3 regions of the Streptomyces sp. NPDC003697 genome follow, and region 3 is predicted to be linked to each of the others. Evidence: riboswitches for the same ligand, from Rfam matches in the RefSeq annotation. Region 3 holds a riboswitch; each other region holds the start of a gene.
The links. Region 3 has a riboswitch for cyclic di-AMP ahead of ACWDNY_RS23015 (transglycosylase family protein). Riboswitches for the same ligand answer to the same signal wherever they lie in the genome.

Region 1 (4,604 bases), on a different contig from region 3:
GGCGGCCTCCCGCGGCAGCGACATCCCCGCCGCGCAGGCGGCGAGCCCGGCGAGCAGCACGTTGCGCACGACGTGCCGGACACCGAGCGGGTCCCTCGATCGGCTGCCGAAGCATCGGCAGACCGCGCGAGTGCCCCGGGAGACGACGCAGGCGATGGCGATCGCGAACACGACGAGCAGCGCGGCGGCGAGTGCCAGTCCGGCGCCGGCGAGGCGGGTCCACGGCATCAGGACCAGCGCGCAGACCAGCCACTCCGCCGCCACCACGGCGACGGCCGCCGCCCGGGTCACCGCACGGGGCAGCACGTTCAACTCGCGCACGGACGCGGTGAACGCGGCGAAGGAGTGTCTGCTTCTCACCTTGCCGACGGCAGCGGCGAGGAAGACGGTGGCGATGAGCACGCGCACCGCGGACTCCGCGTAGGGCACGGGTGACACCTCCTGCGGGTCGGGCCGGGAACCGGCCCCGGAACAGGGGCCGGGGACGCCGGACGGTCGTCGGACGGCCGGCGTGTGCGGCGGTCCCGCCGCACACGACACCGGTGTCCCCGGCCGCACTGCAGGTCAGGTCAGCGCCTCAGCAGCTCGGACAGCTGCGCCAGCAGTTGATGGAGCCGCAGTAGGTGTTGACGCAGCACGCGCTGCGCGCGCACTGCCAGCACTCGTTGAAGCACTGACAGGCCTGGGCCGACGCCGCGGCCTCCACCTTGGGGACGAACAGACCGAGAAGCCTGCTGCTGAGGGATTCCAGTGCCTTGGACATGCAGTCCTCCTTCTGGAAGGCGGTAGGGAGGACGACGTGAAGCCGCAGAGCGAGCACCCGCCTGGTGCCCGACGCACGAACGCCCCGGAGTTCCGTGGGGAGTTGCCTCACATCGCCCGGCCAGGAGCCTAGGGACGCAGGGTGCGGCGGGGCCAGCGTCCGGCCGTCCAGGACACCGTCCGGGATGACGCGCCTGTCCGGGACGGTGTCCGGGCCAGGTCCGGGGACGTCGTGCGACCTCTGTCCCGGACGCGGCCACAGATCCGGGACAGGGCGGTTCCGGTCCCCGGAGTGCCAGGACGGGCTCCGCGGCGTGGCGCGGGGGCGGAAGGCCGGGCGGGAGGCCCGCCGTCCCGTGTGCGCCGGCTGCGGCACCAGGTCACCCGCGAACGGTGGAAGGCGGTCGAGCCCGCCGGTGGGACACGCCTCCCGGAACCCATCCGGCGCTCGCGCCACGCCGGCACGGAGCGAGCCGCACCGCCGGACGGCAGGACGGGGCGGGTGCCGGGCACGGGCTTCAGGGCCGCCCGAACGGGTCCGGGCGGGAGGCCGGCGCCACCCGGCTCTCCCGCTTCCGGTCACTGCCGCAGACCGCGCCCCTGGCGCGGGCGCCACGGTGCGCCGGACGGCGAGCGGCTCACGACGCGGGCCACCGTGCGGCCCTGGCAACCCGCTTGACGTCGTGTCATCGACGCGCTCCCCGGGTGTCGGGGGCGAAAGGGCAGGGGTCCGACGCGAAACGAAGCCGAACGGCCTACGCCCTTCCGGTCGACATACGTCGCGGCACGGGGGCTGTCCGAGTTGCGCGCCACGCCTGGCCGACCGACGCAATGAAACGTTCCGCCGCAGGTCCGGGACTCGCGGCGAGCCGTGACGGGTGTTCGATCCGGGGGTGTCCACCCGAACGGGTGAGTGGTGAGTAACAACACAAATCCTCGGTTCAGTTGGGTTTTTCGGACATCCGTGAGCCAAGATCCCTGTCTGACGACAAGCCCCCGCCACAGCGGCGGGGCGGTCCGGGCGGACGCCGAGTCCTGCCGCCGCCCGGATGACCGGTCGACGGAAGTGGATCGGCAGGAGTGGAGGACCCAAGCACGACGGGTCGCCGGAACGGTCATGCCATGGCCGGGCCGAGCAGCCCTTGGGGTGAAGCCGCGGTAACGCGGCCGGGCTACTTCGCCAGCCCGAATCCGACAGGTCATCCTTCACAGGCGGCTGACGAAGGGTTGCGCATGACTGCGCTGAATCGTGTCCCGTCGCTGATGGCCCGGGCCGGCACGGCCTCGGCCCTGACCATCGCCGCCGTGGGTGGCTCGATCGTGGTTCCGGGTGTCGCGTCCGAGGCCGCGGCCGCCACGTCGGCGACGAAGGCGCTGCAGATCGCGGCGTCCAAGAAGGGCTCCCCGTACAAGTGGGGGGCCGTGGGCCCGCGGCGCTTCGACTGCTCCGGGCTCACGCTGTACTCGTTCAAGAAGGCGGGCAAGAAGCTCCCCCGTACGGCGGCCCAGCAGTACAACAGGAGCCGCCACATCTCCGCGAGGAGCCGTCGGGCCGGGGACCTGGTGTTCTTCCACTCGGGCTCGAACGTCTACCACGTGGGCATCTACGCGGGTAAGGGCAAGATCTGGCACGCCCCGAAGACGGGAGACGTGGTGCGGCTGCAGAAGATCTGGACGAAGAGCGTCTGGTACGGGCGGGTCAGCTGACCCGGCCGACAGGGGCGACGGGACGCTTGGTCCGGCCGGACCGGGCGGCGGTGCCCTGGCCGCCGTCCCCACGTCCGGCCGAAGGTGCCGTGCGGACCCCGAGCGCCGGCCGCCGGACGTAGAGCGGTACGCGCCGCCCGGCGCCTCCCGGGCGGCGCGCCACCCCTGAAACGGCCTTGGGTGACCCCGCCACGACTGCCACGGGTCTCGCCCCGGCTGCCGCGGCCCGCCACGGCTTCCGCGGTCCCGGGCGGTGCACTGCGGCCGACACGCTGGGCGGCCGACGCGCCCCCGGGCGGCCGTTGCGACGGGCGCGGGCCCCTGAACGGCGCTTCCGGCTCACGCCGGCCGGCCAGGGGCCCGCGTCCCGCGGCTGCCGCGCCGGGCCTGGCTCACCGCGGCGCCTACGGCCCACCCGGCCGGCGGGCCGCGCCTCGCGGCTCCGGCCGCCCGCGGCCGGTGTCACGGCCGGCCCCGCCCCGGCACCAGGTGCCACGGGCTCGGCGCCGCGAGGGGCCGCCGGCCCGCCGGCGGCGGCGAGCCCACCGCAATCAGCCTAGGGTTCCGGCTGCCCCGCCGCCGTGACCGGAGGGGTGAGCACCGGCCAGGGCAGCGCGATGCAGACCGTCTTGCCGCCCTCGCGGGTGGGTCTGACGCTGAGCCGGCCCCCGTACTCGGCCGTCAGCCACCGGATGATCACCATGCCCCGCCCGTTGTCCTGCTGGACGGCGGCCGGCAGTCGTTTCGGGAACCGGGGGTGGCTGTCGGTGACGCCGATGCGCAGTTGCTCGTCCCGGTCCAGCAGGAGGTCGACCGTGAAGGTCGGCGACTGACCGAGCGTGTGCTGGACGGCGTTGGTGGCCAGCTCCGAGATGATGAGCCGGATCGTGTCGGCGGTGTCCGCCTCAGCCGGCAGGCCCCACTCCGTCAGGGTGTCCGCGACGAAGCTGCGGGCCGCCGACACCGAGACCGGTTCGCTCGGCAGAGTGACGGATGCTTCCAGATGGTCTGCCATGGCGACGTCGTCCCTTTCCCACGCGACCGCAGACCGACACGGAGCGGCTGGTTCGAGTACGGTCCCGGACTGGTGCTTCGCCGTCAGACTGCCACCACCGCGTCGCCCGCGACGGCGATCCACCAAGATCTGCATATATCTGTCGCTCGAAGCGGTGAACTCTGCGACGGCAGACCGTATTCGGGCGGCGCGGAGGGGATAGGGAGTAGCCCATGCAGTACGGTCCCGCGGTACGCCGCCGGAAGCTGGGCGCCGAACTTCGCGCCCTCCGCACCGCCGCCGGCCTGACGAGCGGCGAGGCGGCCGGCCTGGTGGGCTGGCACCAGTCGAAGGTCAGCCGGATCGAGACCGGCGCGAGCGGCGTCAAACCGGCCGACGTGCGCCTGCTCCTGGACGCCTACGCGGTCGAGGACGCCCAGTTGCGTGAGCTGCTGATGGTGCTGGCGGGCTCGCACGACGGCGCCGGCCGGCACCACTGGTGGCATGCCTACCGAGGTGTCCTGCCGCCGACCTACCGGGACTTCATCAGCCTGGAGTCCCAGGCCGGCGGCATGCGCACGCTGGAGACCTCGGTCGTGCCCGGTCTGCTGCAGACGCCCGGGTACGCCCGCGCCGTGACCCGTGCCGCGGTGGAGGGCCTCGACGAGGATCAGCTGGACGCGCTGGTGGAGGTGCGGCTGGCCCGGCAGGACGTACTGCGGGCGCGGCCGCCGCTGGAGCTGAGCGCGGTGCTCGACGAGGCGGTGCTGCGGCGGCAGGTCGGCGGGCCGGGCGTCATGGCGCGACAGCTGGAACGGTTGGTGGAGGCGGCCCGTCTGCCCCAGGTGACGCTTCAGGTGCTGCCGTTCTCGGCCGGAGCCCACATCGGCGTCACCGGCCCTTTTGTCATCTTTTCATTTCTGAGCACTTCTGATCTCGACGTGGTGGTTCTCGACCACTTGACGAGTAGCGCGCATCTCGACCGGAAAGAAGACGTAGAGGCTTACTCGGAAGCCTTCAACTCCCTTCAGGAGCACGCTCTTTCCCCCGAGGAATCGTTGGATTTCATCGCCGCGACAGCCCACGAGGCATCCGCGTAAGGAGGCACCATGTCCGCTGCTCTGCCTCGCACCGTACCTTC
Region 2 (4,604 bases), on a different contig from region 3:
GCCGTGGTAACCGATCGGCAGGTGCTTCCAGTTGGGGGTCAGTGAGTCCTCGGCGTCCGGGCGGAAGATACGCCCGACGTTACGGGCGTGGTTCTCGGAGGCGTAGAAGTCGACGTAGTCCGCGACCTCGAAGGGCAGGTGCAGGGTCACGGCGGACAGGGGGTGCAGGAACGGCGCGACCGCCTCCTGGTGGGACGGCACCGTCACCCACGCCGTCAGCGCGCGCCGGACGTCGGACCACGCCGTGCGGCCCGCGGCCAGCAGCGGGTTCAGGGTCGGCCGGGCGAGCAGGGAGGCGTACGGCGAGCCCAGTGCGACGGCCGCCGCGCCCGCGTCGAGGACGTGGTCGCCGAGCCGGACGCCGACGGTGCGTTCCGTGCAACCGGCGCGGGAGAAGACGCCGTAGGGCAGGTTGTGCGGGCCGAAGGGGTCGCCCTCGGGGACCTCGAAGGGGGGCATGGGGTGGCTGCCTCTCTTTCGTGCTGTCTGTCGCGCACGTCGTCGTGCACGCCCTCGTCCGGCTCCGTGCCGCTCTCGCGCACGCCGGGGCCGGACACCTGCCGTGCGCGCGCCGGGCTGGGTGTGTGGTAGCGCCACACGTTACGGGGGCGTTGCCCGTCTTGGGCAGTGTCAAAAGGGTGCGTACGCGATCACCCTGGGGTGTGCCCGAGAAGGTCGTGCCCGAGAGAGGGCGTGCCCTAGGGGGTCGTGCCCGAGGGGCGGCCGGAATCCGGACGGCGGCGGCCGCGGCCGTCCGGATTCCGTTGAGTCGGAGGGGCCGCCGGTCCGTATTCTCTGATCATGGCCGCCTCCCTCGCATACGCACTCGTCGCCACCGACCTGGACGGAACGCTGCTGCGCGGCGACGACACCGTGTCCGGGCGGTCGCTCGCCGCACTCGCGCGGGTGGCGGACGCCGGTGCCCGGCACCTGGTCGTGACCGGGCGCCCGGCGCCGAGGGTGCGCTCGCTGTGCGGCGCCCTGGGCAGCACGGGACTGGCGGTGTGCGGTCAGGGCGCGCAGGTGTACGACGCCGGGGCGAACCGGCTGCTGTGGTCGGTCACCCTCGACCGGGAACTCGCCGAGACCGCGCTCGGCAAGATCGAGGCCGAGGTGGGGGAGGTGCACGCGGCGGTGGACCAGGACGGGGTCGACGGGCTCACGCTGGTCGAGCCCGGATACGTCATGCCGCACCCCACACTGCCCGCCGTACGGGTCGAACGGCGCGACGAGCTGTGGTCCCTGCCCGTGGCCAAGGTGCTGCTGCGTCACCCCGCGCTGTCGGACGACGAGTTGGCGGCGGTGGCGCGGGGCGTGGTCGGTTCCCTGGCGACGGTCACCATGTCGGGCCCCGGGACCGTCGAACTCCAGCCGTGCGGCATCACCAAGGCCACCGGGCTGGCGCTGGCCGCCGAGCACCTCGGGCTGAGCCGTGACCACGCCCTCGCCTTCGGCGACATGCCCAACGACGTCCCGATGTTCCAGTGGGCCGCCCGCGGCGTCGCGATGGCCAACGCCCACCCCGAACTGAAGGCGGTGGCCGACGAGGTCACGCTGTCGAACGAGGACGACGGCATCGCCGTCGTCCTCGAGCGGTTGTTCCCGGGCCGGTAGGCGGAGCGCCTCCGGCCGGTGTGTTGTGTGGAGCGCCTCCGGTCCGGTGTGATGCCGGACAGCCGGCGCGGGGGCGGGCGCCGCCGGACGCCCGCCCCCGGACCGCCTGCCGGTGTCCGTCCGTCAGTAGGCGCCGTTGACGTTGTCGATCGAGCCGTACCGCTTGGCCGCGTAGTTGCAGGCGGCGGTGATGTTCGCGACCGGGTCGTAGATGTCGAAGGATGTGCCGGGCACGTGGTAGGCCTTGAACGTCGGGTCGATGACCTGGAGCAGGCCCTTGGACGGGATGCCCTTGGCCGCGTTGGAGTCCCAGTTGTTGATGGCCAGCGGGTTGCCCGAGGACTCGCGCATGATGTTGCGGCGGATGCCGTCGTACGAGCCCGGGATGCCCTGCTTGGCCATGATCGACAGGGAGGCCCGGATCCAGCCGTCGAGGTTGTTCGCGTAGCCGAGGGAGCTCGCGGTGGCCGGGGCCGGCTTCGCCTCGGCGGCGGATGCGCCGGTGGCGCCGAGAAGCGGCAGGGCGAGGACGGCCGCACCGGTGCCGGCGACGGCGAGGGTGCGGGTGAGGCGGGCGAAACGGGTGGTGCGGTGCTGCTGAGCCTGAGCAGGCATGGGCCGATTCCTCTCCGTCGCCTGCGAGGTGAGCTGTCGGGTTCGGGCTGGAGATGCCCGGCCGCGCTCCGGGGAGCGCGACTTCACCCCGAGCCGGTCCGGTAGTGGCGCGCGACGCATCTGACGTGTCGTGCGGCTCCGGCCCGGCGACTTACCTGGGTCCCCCGCTCCTGCCGTGGACGGTTCGGTCGATGGGTTCTCGGGCGGTGGCAGGATTCGGCGTCCGCCCGACGGCCGGGAACGTATGCGAGAGCACATGTCCGGAACAAGTGCCGGAATCACACAACGCCCTGATTGACCTTGAAGTGGGGGTTATGAGGCGCTTGATCCTTTGCGGTCGCCAAGGGGTAACTTCCTTGCCCTGCAAGGAAAACGGGGTAGAGCGGGCGTTCGGTGCGCGCCAGCCCCCGAGTGGCTCAAATCACTGTTTGCGTCGACGAGGGCATTCGGGGCTAACGGGATAACACGCTCAATACGGTCAAAAGGCCACGCGATCGGCGGCTCGAGCGGATGATGTGGTGGTGACCCCCGCGCGCCGGAGTGGGGAGTTCCGAGTCGCGAAGCCCGGACCCCTGAGTCGGTGCCGCTCTCGCACCGTCGCCCCCCGGCCGGGGATCGGCGGCACGCCAGGGGGCATGCGCATGACCGGAATGGAGGGTGGGTCCGGTGAGGGGTACGGCGGAGCGGGGTAGGAGAAAGGGGTCGGCCAAAATACATACTTATCGGCCGATGGAGCGCATACCGGGCGTGATCCGATACCGCCTGGCCTGTATCGGTGGGCGCTATCGGTGATCGAAACGTGACCGGATACGCTGACTTGAGTGATGGCAGCGACCTATCGACAAGCCGTGTAAGCGCCAGCAGACACCAGCAGACAGGAGATCCCTCGTGACCGTCGTCGGGCCGTTCGGGCTGAGCGTGCGGGACCAGGCTCTCGAAGCCGATGTCCAGGCCGGAATGGCGGCTGTCGAGGAAGGGCTGCTCGAAGCCACGAAGAGCGAGGTCCCCTTCATCACGGAGGCCGCGCAGCACCTCGTCAAGGCGGGTGGCAAGCGTTTCCGGCCACTGCTCGTGATGCTGGCGGCGCAGTTCGGGGACCCGTACGCGCCGGGGATCGTGCCGTCCGCGGTGGTCGTGGAGCTCACCCATCTGGCGACGCTGTACCACGACGACGTGATGGACGAGGCCGGGGTGCGGCGGGGGGTGCCCAGCGCGAACGCCCGCTGGGGCAACTCCGTCGCGGTCCTGACCGGCGACTTCCTGTTCGCCCGGGCCTCCCAGATCCTCGCCGACCTCGGCCCGGAGGCGGTCCGGGTGCAGGCCGTGGCGTTCGAGCGGCTCGTCACCGGGCAGATCCTGGAGACGGCGGGGCCGCAGGACGGACGCGACCCGGTCGACCACTACCTGGACGTGCTCGGCGGCAAGACGGGATCCCTGGTGGCGGTGTCGTGCCGTTTCGGGGCCATGATGTCCGGCGCCGACGAGACGGTCGTCGACGTGCTGACGCAGTACGGGGAGCGGCTGGGGGTCGCCTTCCAGCTCGCGGACGACGTGCTCGACATCGCGAGCGACTCGCGCGAGTCCGGAAAGACGCCGGGCACCGATCTGCGGGAGGGCATCGCGACGCTGCCGGTGCTGCGGCTGCGGGAGCGTGCGGCACGGCAGGGGCTGGCCGAGGACATCGCGCTGTGCGAGCTGCTGGACTCCGACCTGAGCGACGACGCACGGCACGCGGAGGCGCTCGCGGCGCTGCGCGCGCACCCGGCGCTGGAGCAGGCGCGGCGGGACACCGTCCGCTACGCCGAGGAGGCGCGGGCCGCGCTGGCCCCGCTGCGGGACTGCGAGGCGAAGGCGGCGCTGCTGGAGCTGTGCGACGCGGTGGTGCACCGGGCGGGCTGAGCGCCCGGCGCGGAAGTCACCGCCGACACGCGATCCGCACCCGCGCACCCCGCGCCGCCGGGCAGCCACTTCCTGCGGGTCCGGGACAGGCGCGCCTCGCCCTCCGTTCTCCGTGACCCGGGTCACGTCCCCGGTGCGGCCTCGGCGTGCAGGTCCCACGCCGACCCCTACGGGGCGGGGGAGACGCCGGCCCCTCGTGTCATACCGCAGTCGTACGTGGAGTTGGCTCCGCGGTCTGACGCTTCGTCGCGGCCGATTTGGTCAGATGGAGAGACGGACTACACCACTTCTCACCCGATCAGGTGAGAATGGCGGCTTGGGGTGACGGGGGCCTCCCCCGCTCCCGCGACAGCGACAACGCGGTGGCGAGAGCGCGGAGGAGAGTGCACATGAGACGAGAAGCCGCCGCCGACGACGGAGGTAAGGCACACATGGCACCGTACGAATCCGACGGCAGCGCGAGCGCCGAGGAACTG
Region 3 (4,604 bases):
TGGCCGCCCGAGCTGCTGCTGGAAGGCCTCGACGTCCGTGTCGGTGGGCTCGGTACGCGGGGTGGGCGGCGGAGGGGTCTGCATGCCGTACGAAAGTCTCTCTGAGGTCTGTGTCGGGTTCACTGGGCGGAGGCGTCGGACTTGTCGACGCCGTCCCAGACGTTGGCGTACCAGGGACGGCGTGCCGGGGTGAGGTCGGCGCGCGACTGCTTGGCCGTGCCGGGGTCGACCACGACGTATCCGGTCTCCCCCGGCAACACGTAGTGCAGCCGGCGGCGGATCTGCTGCTGGGCGTAGGCGTCGTCCTGCCAGCGTGCCTTGAGGTCGCGCAGTTGCCGCACCCGCTGCTGGGCCTGCCGCTTCTGCTGCCGCATGTCGGCGATCTCGGCGCGCTGGGAGACGTACTGCCGCATCGGGTACGCCAGCGCGACGACCATCGAGCACACCACGAGCGCGAGCAGCGCCGCGCGCCCGGTGAGCCGGGAGCGACGGGCCTGCCGCCGCGTCTGGGAGCGGTAGACGCGGGCCGCCGTCTGCTCACCGAGCAGCCTGAGCCTGGTCGCGGTGGAGAACCGGTCCCGGTCGGTCACGGCATGTCACCTCGCCTCACTACGCCGGTCACCTCTCTCGTCGGCCGGGCTCCGGGAATGTCCCGGGACGGCCCGGCCATCGTCCCCGCCGGCCCGCGGGCACGTCACACGTACGTACGTCCCCGCACACGGTACGGGACCGGGTACGGGGACGTACGTACGACTGGCTGGGCCTACCTGGCGGACGGCTCAGCCCTTGAAGCGCGGGAAGGCGCTGCGGCCGGCGTACACCGCGGCGTCGTCGAGGATCTCCTCGATGCGCAGCAGCTGGTTGTACTTGGCCACGCGCTCGGAGCGGGCCGGGGCACCGGCCTTGATCTGGCCGCAGTTGGTGGCGACGGCCAGGTCGGCGATGGTGACGTCCTCGGTCTCGCCGGAGCGGTGGGACATCATGCACTTGTAGCCGCTGCGCTGGGCCAGCTCGACGGCGTCGAGGGTCTCGGTCAGCGAGCCGATCTGGTTGACCTTGACCAGCAGGGCGTTCGCGGCGCCCTCCTCGATGCCACGGGCCAGGCGCTCGGGGTTGGTGACGAACAGGTCGTCGCCGACGAGCTGGACCTTGTCACCGAGCTTGGCGGTGATGGTCTTCCAGCCCTCCCAGTCGTCCTCGAACAGCGGGTCCTCGATGGACACCAGCGGGTACGCCTCGAGCAGGTCGGCGTAGTACTCGGTCATCTCGGCGGCGGAGCGCTCCTTGCCCTCGAAGAGGTAGGAGCCGTCCTTGTAGAACTCGGACGCGGCCACGTCGAGCGCCAGGGCGATCTGCTCGCCGGGGGTGTAGCCGGCCTCCGTGATCGCCTCGAGGATGAGGTCGAGGGCCTCGCGGTTGGAGCCGAGGTTCGGGGCGAAGCCGCCCTCGTCGCCGAGGCCGGTGGAAAGGCCCTTGCTCTTCAGGACCTTCTTCAGGGTGTGGTAGACCTCGGCGCCCCAGCGCAGGGCCTCGGAGAAGGACTCCGCGCCGATCGGCGCGATCATGAACTCCTGGATGTCCACGTTGGAGTCGGCGTGCGAGCCGCCGTTCAAGATGTTCATCATCGGCACCGGCAGCAGGTGCGCGTTCGGGCCGCCCAGGTAGCGGAACAGCGGCAGGTCGCTCGCCTCGGACGCGGCGTGGGCGACGGCGAGGGAGACGCCGAGGATGGCGTTGGCGCCGAGGGAGCTCTTGTTGTCGGTGGCGTCGAGGTCGAACATCGCCTGGTCGATCAGGCGCTGCTCGGTGGCGTCGTAGCCGACCAGCTCCGGGCCGATCTGCTCGATCACGGCGAGGACGGCCTTCTCGACGCCCTTGCCCTGGTAGCGGTTGGGGTCACCGTCGCGGAGCTCGACGGCCTCGAAGGCGCCGGTGGAGGCGCCGGAGGGGACGGCGGCACGCCCGGTGCTGCCGTCGTCGAGGCCGACCTCGACCTCGACCGTGGGATTGCCTCGGGAGTCCAGGATTTCCCGGGCTACGACGACGTCGATCGACGGCACGAGCATCTCCTTCTTGGATGTGACGCTGGAAGTGCGGGGCTGGTGTGACTTGCGACTAGAGCCTAACCGTCCCGGGGCCTTCAACAGCCGACCGACCGCCCCGTGGACAAGGTGACGGTACACATTGTTCCCGCTCGGAACAAAGGGGTCCGGGCGAGTCCGGGAAATGCCCTGGCAGGAGCGAACGAGGCGCGAAACGAAAAGCCCCGCTCCGGTGCGCACGGGGGAACACGCACCGGAGCGGGGAGTCCGGGGGACGGGGTGGACCGCAGGAGCCGGGGAGCCGGGGGCGGCCCCCGCCGTGGGGGACCGCGCCCGTCGGGGCTCTACGGCCCGGTCAGCGGCCGGCTGTCACTTCAGGTGCAGCTGCTGGCCCGGGTAGATGAGGTCGGCGTTGTCGACGATGTCCTTGTTCAGGTCGAACAGCTTCTTCCAGCCACCCTGGACGTTCTGCTTCGCCGCGATCCTGCTGAGGGTGTCGCCGGTGACCACCTTGTACTCGCCGTCACCCTTCGCGACCTTCTTGCCGGTCGGGGTGGTGACGGTCTTCTTGGCGGCCGGGCGCTCGGTGGAGCGGGAGGCCTTCTGCTCGGTGGAGCGGTTGGCGGTGGCGCCGCCGCCCTGGGTGGAGCCGCTGTTCGACGCGGCCGGGGCACCGCCGTTGTAGGCGGCGTTCGACAGGCCCTTGCCGCAGACCGGCCAGGCGCCCTTGCCCTGGCCCGCGAGGACCTTCTCGGCGACGGCTATCTGCTGGGCCTTGCCGGCCAGGTCGGCACGCGACGCGTAGGCCGTGCCACCGAAGGCGGCCCAGGTCGAGTTGGTGAACTGCAGACCGCCGTAGAAGCCGTTGCCGGTGTTGATGGACCAGTTGCCGCCGGACTCGCACTGGGCGACCGCGTCCCACTCGGAGACGGTGGCGGCGGAGGCGCTGCCGGACGCCATCAGCGGGACGGCGACGGCGGTGCCGGCGACACCGGCGAGCGCGATGGCTCGGGTGGCCTTGGACGGACGACGGTGCGTGCCCTTGCCGGAAAACAGCATGGTTGGATCCCCTCACCGACGCCTGCGAGGTGAGCTGTCGGGTTCGGGCCGGTTGAGTTGCCCGGCCGCGTCCCTCTGCGAGACGCGGCTTCACCCCGAGCCGCTCCGGGCAACAGCCCGGCACGGCACTTACCTTGGGTCCCCCGCTCCTGCCTGCGGCGCGTGACGCGACGACTGTTCCCGGGCAGCCGCTGGCAGGATTCGGCGTTACGGCGACCGGGGCTCGCGATGGCGAACGATCACGACCGTAGACACGGCCGCCGCGGAATTTCAAAGACGATCAGGGCTTCTGAGACTCATCCCACACTTTCACCGAAACGGTCATTCGGCACCAATGCCCACGTGAACTACCCCTGGTTTCGGGCGTTTTCGGTGTCTACATCCAGCGCTTGACCGGCGACGATGCTGTTCGGGTCGGAGCCGATCGCGTCGCGGTTCGCCGCGTACAACGCCCGCCATCCGCCGTCGAGGTCAAGGGAGTCGGCGATGGACGCCAGGGAGTCGCCGGCGCGGACGATGTAGGACCCCCCGGCGGCACGGGCGTCGTCGGTGTCGCGCACGGCGTGACGGCCGGCGGACGAGGCCGCGAGGGTGCCGGCCGAATCCTCCGCGGCACTGCCGCCGCGATGACGGCCGGTGCCGAGCGCCCCGGTGTCCACGAGGGCGGAAGAACCGGCGGCCTGCTGCCAGTTGTCCGAATCGTCCGATCGGGACGGCGCGGACGGCGAGCTGTCGGGAGTCCGCGTGCCGCCCGGAGCGGCGGGCGCGGATGTGCCGGACTTGCCAGGATCGCCCGCCTTGGCGGACGAAGAGGAGGAAGAGCCCGAAGAGGACGGATTCGGGCCGGAATCGTCCGTCGAGTCGGACGAAGCGGAGGCCTCACCCCCGGACGAGGACCGGGAATCACCGGCCGAGCGCCCGGAGTCCTGGGCCCCGTCGGACAGGCCCGAGTCGGGCACCCGGGGCGTTCCGGTGGAGCCGGACGAACCGGAGTTCGAGGGCGAGTCGTTGCTCACACCGGTGTCCACGTCGGCCGAACCGGTGTCCTGGTGCAGCCCGGAGAGCAGTCCGCAGGTGGGCCAGGCGCCCGGACCCCTCTCGTCGAGGATCCTCTCGGCGACGGCTATCTGCTGGGACCGGCTGGCCTGGTCGGCGCTCGGCGCGTACGTGAGGCCGCCGTACTTCTCCCAGTCGTCCTGGGACAACTGCAGTCCGCCGTAGTAGCCGTTGCCGTTGTCGGCGCTCCAGGAGCCACCGCTCTCGCACTCCGCGACCTTGTCCCACGTGGTGCCGTCGGCCGCGCTCGCGCCGCTGGCGCCGAGCAGTGGGATGGCGATGGCGGATCCGGTCACTCCGGCCGCGACGAGCATGGCCGGGGCCTGACGGGGGCGCCGGTGACGACCGTTCCCGGAGAGCATGCGGAGACCTTTCGTGGGACAGCGGTGATCTGCGCGACGGGTGGTGCACGGCGCCGCGCTGATGCGTGAACGTATCGGCTGACAA

Region 1: it holds a riboswitch for cyclic di-AMP, as region 3 does, so the genes downstream of both, ACWDNY_RS19250 (C40 family peptidase) here and ACWDNY_RS23015 (transglycosylase family protein) in region 3, are expected to answer to the same signal.
Region 2: it holds a riboswitch for cyclic di-AMP, as region 3 does, so the genes downstream of both, ACWDNY_RS03535 (transglycosylase SLT domain-containing protein) here and ACWDNY_RS23015 (transglycosylase family protein) in region 3, are expected to answer to the same signal.

What each region holds. Positions count from the first base shown of each region.
Region 1 is NZ_JBSFNN010000046.1:20,750-25,353, forward strand. It holds gene ACWDNY_RS19240 (MauE/DoxX family redox-associated membrane protein) at 1-429, opposite strand, end outside; gene ACWDNY_RS19245 (hypothetical protein) at 578-763, opposite strand; cyclic di-AMP (ydaO/yuaA leader) riboswitch at 1,811-1,992, shown strand; gene ACWDNY_RS19250 (C40 family peptidase) at 1,996-2,469, shown strand; gene ACWDNY_RS19255 (ATP-binding protein) at 3,026-3,484, opposite strand; gene ACWDNY_RS19260 (helix-turn-helix domain-containing protein) at 3,697-4,563, shown strand; gene ACWDNY_RS19265 (DUF397 domain-containing protein) at 4,573-4,604, shown strand, end outside.
Region 2 is NZ_JBSFNN010000005.1:106,400-111,003, forward strand. It holds gene fahA (fumarylacetoacetase) at 1-459, opposite strand, end outside; gene ACWDNY_RS03530 (HAD family hydrolase) at 802-1,614, shown strand; gene ACWDNY_RS03535 (transglycosylase SLT domain-containing protein) at 1,738-2,229, opposite strand; cyclic di-AMP (ydaO/yuaA leader) riboswitch at 2,235-2,429, opposite strand; gene ACWDNY_RS03540 (polyprenyl synthetase family protein) at 3,118-4,128, shown strand; gene ACWDNY_RS03545 (LolA family protein) at 4,560-4,604, shown strand, end outside.
Region 3 is NZ_JBSFNN010000065.1:22,234-26,837, forward strand. It holds gene ACWDNY_RS23000 (DUF501 domain-containing protein) at 1-84, opposite strand, end outside; gene ACWDNY_RS23005 (FtsB family cell division protein) at 120-590, opposite strand; gene eno (phosphopyruvate hydratase) at 780-2,060, opposite strand; gene ACWDNY_RS23015 (transglycosylase family protein) at 2,412-3,101, opposite strand; cyclic di-AMP (ydaO/yuaA leader) riboswitch at 3,106-3,272, opposite strand; gene ACWDNY_RS23020 (transglycosylase family protein) at 3,449-4,519, opposite strand.